2 regions of the Streptomyces liangshanensis genome follow, and region 1 is predicted to be linked to the other one. Evidence: riboswitches for the same ligand, from Rfam matches in the RefSeq annotation. Region 1 holds a riboswitch; the other holds the start of a gene.
What was found. A riboswitch is a leader RNA that binds a small molecule or an ion and turns the genes downstream of it on or off. The one in region 1 is predicted to bind cobalamin.
Positions count from the first base shown of each region.

Region 2: it holds a riboswitch for cobalamin, as region 1 does, so the genes downstream of both, HA039_RS10875 (ribonucleoside-diphosphate reductase subunit alpha) here and HA039_RS26695 (cobalamin biosynthesis protein) in region 1, are expected to answer to the same signal.

Region 1 covers NZ_CP050177.1:6,146,508-6,150,989, forward strand. The annotation lists partial or broken gene HA039_RS26695 (cobalamin biosynthesis protein) at 96-1,148, opposite strand; cobalamin riboswitch at 1,187-1,341, opposite strand; gene HA039_RS26700 (hypothetical protein) at 1,466-1,702, opposite strand; gene HA039_RS26705 (inorganic phosphate transporter) at 1,715-2,986, opposite strand; gene HA039_RS26710 (class II aldolase/adducin family protein) at 3,156-3,851, shown strand; gene HA039_RS26715 (alpha/beta hydrolase) at 3,936-4,482, shown strand, end outside.
Region 2 covers NZ_CP050177.1:2,566,249-2,570,730, forward strand. The annotation lists gene HA039_RS10865 (DUF3311 domain-containing protein) at 1-161, shown strand, start outside; gene mctP (monocarboxylate uptake permease MctP) at 158-1,801, shown strand; cobalamin riboswitch at 1,944-2,080, shown strand; gene HA039_RS10875 (ribonucleoside-diphosphate reductase subunit alpha) at 2,223-4,482, shown strand, end outside.

The DNA of each region.
Region 1 (4,482 bases):
CCAGAACCCGCTCCCGCTCCCGAACCCGCTCCCGCTCCCGAACCCGCTCCCGCTCCCGAACCCGCCCCCGCTGCCGCGTCCACCCCCGCCGCGTGGGCGAATCGCGCCGCCACGCACACCGCCAGCGCGCAGGCGCTCACGCGGCGGGACAGCCGGACGGCGCGCTCGATGTCCGCGATCTCCACGGGCCGGCCGCCGCCGTTCAGCACCGGGCGGTGCTCGACCCGGCCGCCGTACGCGAGCGTCCCGCCCAGCCGTACCCCCAGCGCCCCCGCGAACGAGGCCTCCACCGGGCCCGCGTTGGGGCTCGGGTGCCGGTGCGCGTCCTGGCGCCACGCCCGCCACGCCCCGCGCGGATCGCCGCCCGCGACGACGGCCAGCGCGGCGGTCAGCCGGGCGCCGGGCCGGCCGGCCACGTCGTCCAGGCGGGCCGACGCCCAGCCGAACCGGCGGTACCTGGCGGACTTGTGCCCCACCATCGCGTCCAGCGTGTTCACGGCCCGGAACCCGGCCAGCCCGGGGACCCCCGCGAGGGCGCCCCACACGAGCGCGCCGACCACCGCGTCGGAGGTGTTCTCGGCGACGGACTCCACCACGGCCCGCGCGATCTGCTGGGCGTCGAGGGACTGCGGGTCGCGGCCGCACAGGTGCGGCAGCCGCTCCCGGGCCAGTTCGACGTCCCCGGCGGCGAGCGCCCGGCCGATGGCCCGCGCCTCGCGCGCCAGTGACGTACCGCCGACGACGGACCAGGTGGCGGCGGCGGTCAACGCGACGGAGGCGGCATCACGACGCGTGAACCCGGCACGCGCGGACCCCAGAGCCCTTGGTCCCGGTACGCCAGGTCCCCGTACTCCGCGCGCCACCACCGCGCCCAGCCCGACGGCGCCGCCCGCGCAGACCAGCGTGTGCAACGCGCCCCAGCCCCGGTGGTCCCGCCACAGCACCCGCTCCACGGCCCCCGCGGCGCGCCCGAACGCCGCGACCGGATGGCCCCGGCGGGGATCGCCCAGCAGCAGATCGGCGAGCAACCCGCCCAGGGCCCCGTACGCGTGGATCCGCGCGGCGTCCCGGCCGGGAGCGGCGGAGGGGAGGGGGTGTCCGGAAAGGGCTCGGCCGACGGGAACGGCGGCGTACGCGCGGCCAGGCATGGCGACGTGTCCTCACTCAGGGTCCGCGCCCCGGCTCGACGGATGACGCGGCGGCGAGAGTTCCTGGCTCCCGGGACGGATCCCCGGAGGGACACCGTGCCCGGTGACAGTGGCGGGACCGCGCCGGATTCGCACCGGCTTCCTCTGCTGCCGCCGTAATTGGCCCCGGCAGTCCACCACGCTGCGAGAACACCCGTCAACCCGCCCTTGACCTGCGGCGGGGCAGTGTGCGAAGCCCCACATGACGGACCCGGGGGCCGGCCCGTCCCGGTGTCAGGACGAGGCCGGCCCCCGGGGCGCGGGTACGGTACGGGCGGTCAGGCCACGATCAGGTAGATGCCGTACGCGACGGCCGCCGCGCACAGTCCGAAGCAGGCGTAGGCGCCGGTGCGCGCCAGGGCCACGGATCCGCCGGAGGAGCCGGCCGGACCGGAGGCCGCCGACTCCTGTTTGGCCAGGGCCACGATGCCGAGGGTGAAGAGGCCCACCAGGCCGATGGTGGACACGAGGCTGACGCCGAACACGGAGCCGAGAGCTGCCCAGTCGATTTTCATGTGATCGCTTCCTTACACCGTGGCGGTGCGCGCGGACTCGCCGGCGACGGCGGGCGGGGTGGGCAGGGCGGCGGGGCCCGGAATGGTGGCCGCCAGGCTGGGGGACCCGGTGTCGACGCCTACGGTGCCGACGGCCACGGCGTCCACCGACCCGGCGTCCACGGGCACGTTGACCGGCACCACATCAGCCCCCGTCACGTTCGTGTGGTCCACCGGGCGGCGCCGCGACGCGAGCCAGATGGCGGCGGAGGCGGCGACGAGCAGGATCGCCACGACGGTGACGCCCCAGGTGCCGTGACCGGTCAGGTACTCCGCGCCGGCGGCGACCAGGCCCGCCGCGGGCAGCGTCAGCCCCCAGGCGACGAACATCCGGGTCGCGGTCGACCAGCGCACGACCCCGCCCTTGCGCCCCAGTCCCGCGCCCATCACGGCGCCGGAGCACGACTGCGTGGTGGAGAGCGAGAAGCCGAGGTGGGAGGAGGCCAGGATGACCGTCGCCGCGCTGGTCTGGGCCGCGAAGCCCTGCTGCGGGCGCAGGTCGGTGAGGCCGGTGCCCATGGTCTTGATGATGCGCCAGCCACCGAGGTACGTGCCGAGCGCGATCGCCGTGCCCGCGGAGACGATGACCCACAGCGGCGGGTTGGAGCCGGGGGAGAGGACCCCGCCGGTGACGAGCGCCAGCGTGATGACGCCCATCGTCTTCTGCGCGTCGTTGGTGCCGTGGGCGAGGGAGACGAGCCCGGCGGAGGCGATCTGCCCGGCCCGGAAGCCCTTGGCGGTGGCCTTCTCGTCCGTACGGGCGCTGATGCGGTACGTCAGCCGCGTGGCGAGCATGGCCGCGAGCCCGGCGACGACTGGCGCGGCGAGCGCCGGGATGAGGACTTTGGTGATGACCACGCCGCCGTTGACACCGGAGGCGCCGACGGACATCAGGGTGGCGCCGATGAGGCCGCCGAACAGGGCGTGGGAGGAACTCGACGGGAGTCCCAGGAGCCACGTGAAGAGATTCCAGATGATCGCGCCGACCAGCGCCGCGAAGATCACTTCGGTACGGATGCCCGACTCGTTGATGAGTCCGCCGGAGATCGTCTTGGCGACCTCCACGGACAGGAACGCGCCGACGAGATTCAGGACGGCGGACATCGCCACCGCGGTCTTGGGCTTCAGGGCGCCGGTCGAGATGGTCGTCGCCATCGCGTTGGCGGTGTCGTGGAAACCGTTCGTGAAATCGAACACGAGAGCCGTCGCGATCACGATCGCGAGGAGCAGCGTGAAGTGTTCCATTTACCCAGGCAATCGTTCGACGTCGGTGGCCACGGTGAACGTAAGGATGCAGGGTGAACGGGAGGTTAACTGAGGAGGTACTCGGGGTGTCTCTCCTGAATGACTCCCCGGCCCCCCGGATCCGTTGTCCGACCTGCCCTTTTTCCACCCCGCCTGACAGGATCGTCATATGACGGATCATCTGACCGGACGGGCCGCGGAGCGCCCCGCCGAAGGGCACGACGACGCGCGGGACCGGGCCTGGGCGGAGCTGGTCGCGACCGCCCGCAGGACCACCGCCGAAGGGCTTGTCGTGGGGACGTCCGGCAACGTCTCCGTACGCGTCGGGGACGAGGTGCTCGTCACCCCGAGCGGGGTGCCCTACGACCGCCTCACGCCCGGGGACCTGCTCGCCGTCGACCTCGCGGGCCGCCGGGTCTCCGGCCGTCTCGCCCCGACCAGCGAACTGCCGCTCCACCTGGAGATCTACCGCACCACGGACGCCACGGCCGTCGTCCACACGCACGCCGTCCACGCCACCGCCGTCTCGACGCTCGTCACCGAACTGCCGCTGATCCACTACATGGCGGCGGCCCTCGGCGGCCCGGTGCGGGTCGCCCCCTACGCGACGTACGGCACCCCCGAACTGGCCGCCCACATGCGCGACGCCCTGCGCGACCGCACGGGCTGCCTGCTCCGCAACCACGGCACCGTCACCTACGGCGACTCGCTGGACCGGGCGTACGACCGCACGGCCCAGCTGGAGTGGATGTGCCGCGTCTGGCTCACCGCCTCCTCCGTCCCCGGTCACGCCCCCGCCCTGCTCTCCGAGGCCCAGGTCGCCGAGGTCGGCGAGAAGCTCAAGGGGTACGGCCAGAAGCCCTGAGCCCGCCCGGTCGCCGCCCCGGTCCGCGGCCCTGACGGCCCACGCCCGGTGGCCGTCCGCCGCCGCCGTACCGACACTGAGAAGATGCGCCCGGCAACTGTGACGGCAGCGGCCGTCTCCACACTCATCGGTGTCGGCGCGGCCGCGGTGGCGGCCGGCCGGTACGCCAGCGATGCCGCGCTCAAGGCATCGCCCGGGCGCCCCCTGCCCGGCGACCCCTGGCTGACCGTGCACGCCACGGCCGCCGGACACGTCACCCTCACCCGCTGCCTCGCGTCCGTACGGCCCGGCACCTACGGCCTGGAGGCCCCGGGCCTGCACGCGGTCGTCGGGCCCGTCCTCGACGGGGAGGCACGCGACGCCCACACCGTCGTCCGGCGCCTGGAACGCGTCGGCCACGGCACGCTCGCCCCCGGCGCGCGCGTCCGTCTCACCCCCCGGCTGCACAGCGGCGACCCCACCACGGCCCTGGGGATCGACCACAAAGAGGTGCTGATCCCGGGTGAACTGGGCGCTTTGCCCGCGTGGTTCGTCCCCGGCGCCCGCGAGACCTGGGTGATCACCGCGCACGGCCTGGGCGCCACCCGCGAGCACCCGCTGAACCTCCTGCCGTTCCTCACCGGCCGGCAGT
Region 2 (4,482 bases), 3.6 Mb from region 1:
ACGCGAAGACCGACCCGGCGTTCATCGGCATCCCGTTCTTCTACTGGTACCAGATGCTGTGGGTCGTCGTGTCGGCCGTACTGACCATGGTCGCCCACCAGTTGTGGCAGCGTGACCAGCGCGCCCGTACGGGATCCGGGAAGGGCGGTGGCTCGCGATGAACGACGGTGTGAACGGCGTCGCCCTCGGCGTCTTCATCTTCTTCTTCCTGGCCGTCACGGTCATGGGGTTCCTCGCGGCGCGCTGGCGCCGGGCCGAGAACGAGCAGAGCCTCGACGAATGGGGCCTGGGCGGGCGGTCGTTCGGCACGTGGGTCACCTGGTTCCTGCTCGGCGGTGACCTCTACACGGCGTACACCTTCGTGGCCGTGCCCGCGGCGATCTACGCGGCGGGCGCGGCGGGCTTCTTCGCCGTGCCGTACACGATCCTCGTCTACCCGCTCATCTTCACCTTCCTGCCGCGGCTGTGGTCGGTGTCGCACAAGCACGGGTACGTGACCACCTCGGACTTCGTCCGGGGCCGGTTCGGCTCCAAGGGGCTCTCGCTGGCGGTCGCCGTCACCGGGATCCTCGCGACCATGCCGTACATCGCGCTGCAACTGGTCGGCATCCAGGCCGTGTTGGACGTGATGGGCGTCGGCGGCGGCAAGGACACCAACTGGTTCGTGAAGGACCTGCCGCTGCTGATCGCGTTCGCGGTGCTCGCCGCGTACACGTACTCGTCGGGGCTGCGGGCACCCGCGCTGATCGCGTTCGTGAAGGACACCCTGATCTATCTGGTGATCATCGTGGCCATCATCTACATCCCGATCAAACTCGGCGGCTTCGACGACATCTTCGCGAAGGCGGGCGACGCGTTCGCGCAGAAGAACCCGGCGACCGGGGCGCCACGCGGCGCGCTCGCGCCGGGCGAGGCCCAGCAGTGGGGGTACGCGACCCTCGCGCTCGGCTCGGCGCTCGCGCTCTTCATGTATCCGCACTCGGTCACGGCGACGCTCTCCAGCCGCAGCCGCGAGGTGATCCGGCGCAACACCACGATCCTGCCGCTGTATTCGCTGATGCTGGGCTTGCTGGCGCTGCTCGGCTTCATGGCGATCGCCGCCGGGGTGAAGGTCGACAACGGGCAGCTGGCGATCCCCCAGCTCTTCGAGAACATGTTCCCCGACTGGTTCGCGGGCGTGGCCTTCGCGGCGATCGGCATCGGCGCGCTGGTGCCGGCCGCGATCATGTCGATCGCGGCGGCGAACCTGTTCACCCGCAACATCTACAAGGACTTCATCAGGCCGGACGCGACCCCGGCGCAGGAGACGAAGGTCTCCAAGCTGGTGTCGCTGCTGGTGAAGGTGGGGGCGCTGGCCTTCGTCCTGACCATGGACAAGACCGTCGCGATCAACTTCCAGCTGCTGGGCGGGATCTGGATCCTCCAGACGATGCCGGCGCTGGTCGGCGGGCTCTTCACCCGCTGGTTCCACCGGTGGGCGCTGCTCACCGGCTGGGCGGTGGGCATGCTGTACGGCACGATCGCCGCGTACGGCGTCGCGAGCCCGACGCAGGCGCACTTCGGCGGTTCGTCGAAGGAGATCCCCGGGATCGGCGAGATCGGCTACATCGGCCTGACGGCCTTCGTGCTGAACCTCGTGGTGAGCGTGGTCCTGACGTTCGTCATGAAGGCGCTCAAGGCCCCGGAGGGCATCGACGAGACGACCCCGTCGGACTACACGGCGGACATCGGCGACCCGGGCGTCAAGAAGGACCTCCCCCTGGCCCCGACCACCCCGTCGGACCCGGACCCGGTGCGCTGAGGGTGCGCTGACGGGCGCCGAGGGGCGCCGACGTACGGCGGAAGGCGGGCCGCCCGGACTCCGGGCGGCCCGCCTTCCCGCTTCCGACACACGGGGGCGAAACGGGGCGCGACACTACATCTAGGGGGTGCCTCATCGTGCGCCCCCCAGATGTATGCTCGACCTCGTTGTCGACGCAGGGGAATCCGGTGTGAATCCGGAACTGTCCCGCAACGGTCTGCTGTGGTGTGCTTTGTCATACCCGTGAGTCCGAATACCTGCCGGCAACGCATCCGGCTCGACCGAACCGGATGCCAGGACGTCCGGGCCTCGAGGCTGGGCCGGAGACGCCGTGGTTCGTGCTGCCCGCAGACGGGTCGTACGGCCCCCGCGCCCCCGCTTCCCCGCCGACGGCCCAGAGCCGAGCGAGGGAGAGCACCACGTGACCATCGCGCCAGCCGATCCGGCTTCAGGCATCTCCGAGGTCTCCGCGCAGGAGACCGACGGACCCGGGACCGCGTTGCTGCGGCTCCTCACCGACCTGACCGCCGATCTGCCCGACACCGACCCCGGACGCGTCGCCGGCGCCGCGCTGCGTGGCCGCAACGCCCGGTCGGACGAGGCCGAGCTGCGCGAGCTCGCCACCGAGGCGGCCGCGGGGCTCATCTCCGAGGACCCGGCCTACTCCCGGCTGGCCGCCCGGCTGCTCACCCGTACCATCGCCGAAGAGGCCGCGAGCCAGGGCGCCGTGGCGTTCTCCGCGTCCGTCGCCGTGGGGCACCGCGAGGGCCTCATCGCCGACCGCACGGCCGAGTTCGTCGCGCTGCACGCCGACTTCCTGGACGCGCTGATCGACCAGGACGCCGACGACCGCTTCGGCTACTTCGGGCTCCGTACCCTCTTCAGCCGGTACCTGCTCCGCCACCCGATCACCCGCAAGGTCGTCGAGACCCCCCAGCACTTCATGCTGCGCGTCGGCGCCGGTCTGGCCGAGGACAACAGCGTCCGCGCGCTGGACGAGGTCGCCTCCCTCTACCGCCTGATGAGCCGCCTGGACTACCTCCCGTCCTCGCCGACGCTCTTCAACTCCGGTACGCGCCACCCGCAGATGTCCTCCTGCTACCTGCTCGACTCCCCGCTGGACGAGCTGGACTCGATCTACGACCGCTACCACCAGGTGGCGCGCCTGTCGAAGCACGCGGGCGGCATCGGCCTCTCGTACTCCCGCATCCGCTCGCGCGGTTCGCTGATCCGCGGCACCAACGGGCACTCGAACGGCATCGTCCCGTTCCTGCGGACCCTCGACTCCTCGGTCGCGGCGGTCAACCAGGGCGGCCGGCGCAAGGGCGCGGCCTGCGTCTACCTGGAGACCTGGCACGCGGACCTGGAGGAGTTCCTGGAGCTGCGGGACAACACCGGTGAGGAAGCGCGCCGTACGCACAACCTGAACCTCGCCCACTGGATCCCGGACGAGTTCATGCGCCGCGTCGACGCGGACGGCGAGTGGTCGCTGTTCTCCCCCGCCGACGTCCCGGAGTTCGTGGACCTGTGGGGCGACGAGTTCGACGCCGCGTACCGCAAGGCGGAGGCCGCGGGCCTGGCGCGGAAGACCATCCCGGCCCGTGAGCTGTACGGCCGCATGATGCGCACGCTCGCCCAGACCGGCAACGGCTGGATGACCTTCAAGGACGCGTCGAACCGTACGGCCAACCAGACCGCCCTGCCCGGCAAGGTCGTCCACTCCTCCAACCTCTGCACGGAGATCCTGGAGGTCACGGACGACGGCGAGACCGCCGTCTGCAACCTCGGCTCGGTCAACCTCGGCGCCTTCGTGCTCGATTCGGGCGAGATCGACTGGGAGCGGCTGGACGAGACCGTCCGTACCGCCGTCACCTTCCTCGACCGGGTCGTGGACATCAACTTCTACCCGACCGAGCAGGCCGGCCGCTCCAACGCCAAGTGGCGCCCGGTGGGCCTGGGCGCGATGGGCCTCCAGGACGTCTTCTTCAAGAAGCGCCTGCCCTTCGACTCCGCCGAGGCCGCCGCGCTCTCCACGAAGATCGCCGAGCGGATCATGCTCGCCGCGTACGAGGCGTCCTGCGCGCTCGCCGAGCGCAGCGGCCCGCTCCCGGCGTGGTCGGAGACCCGTACCGCCGCCGGGGTCCTGCACCCCGACCACTACGACGTCGAGCTGAACTGGCCGGAGCGCTGGGACGCGCTGCGCGCCCGCGTCGCGAAGAGCGGCATGCGCAACTCCCTGCTCCTCGCGATCGCGCCGACCGCGACCATCGCGTCGATCGCGGGCGTGTACGAGTGCATCGAGCCGCAGGTCTCCAACCTCTTCAAGCGCGAGACGCTGTCGGGCGAGTTCCTCCAGGTCAACTCGTACCTGGTGCAGGAGCTCAAGAACCTGGGCGTCTGGGACGCGCAGACCCGTGAGGCGCTGCGCGAGTCCAGCGGCTCGGTGGCCGGCTTCACCTGGATCCCGGCGGAGGTGCGCGAGCTGTACCGCACCGCGTGGGAGATCCCGCAGCGCGGCCTGATCGACATGGCGGCGGCCCGTACGCCGTTCCTCGACCAGAGCCAGTCGCTGAACCTGTTCCTGGAGACGCCGACCATCGGGAAGCTCAGCTCGATGTACGCGTACGCCTGGAAGAAGGGCCTCAAGACCACGTACTACCTGCGCTCGCGCCCCGCGACGC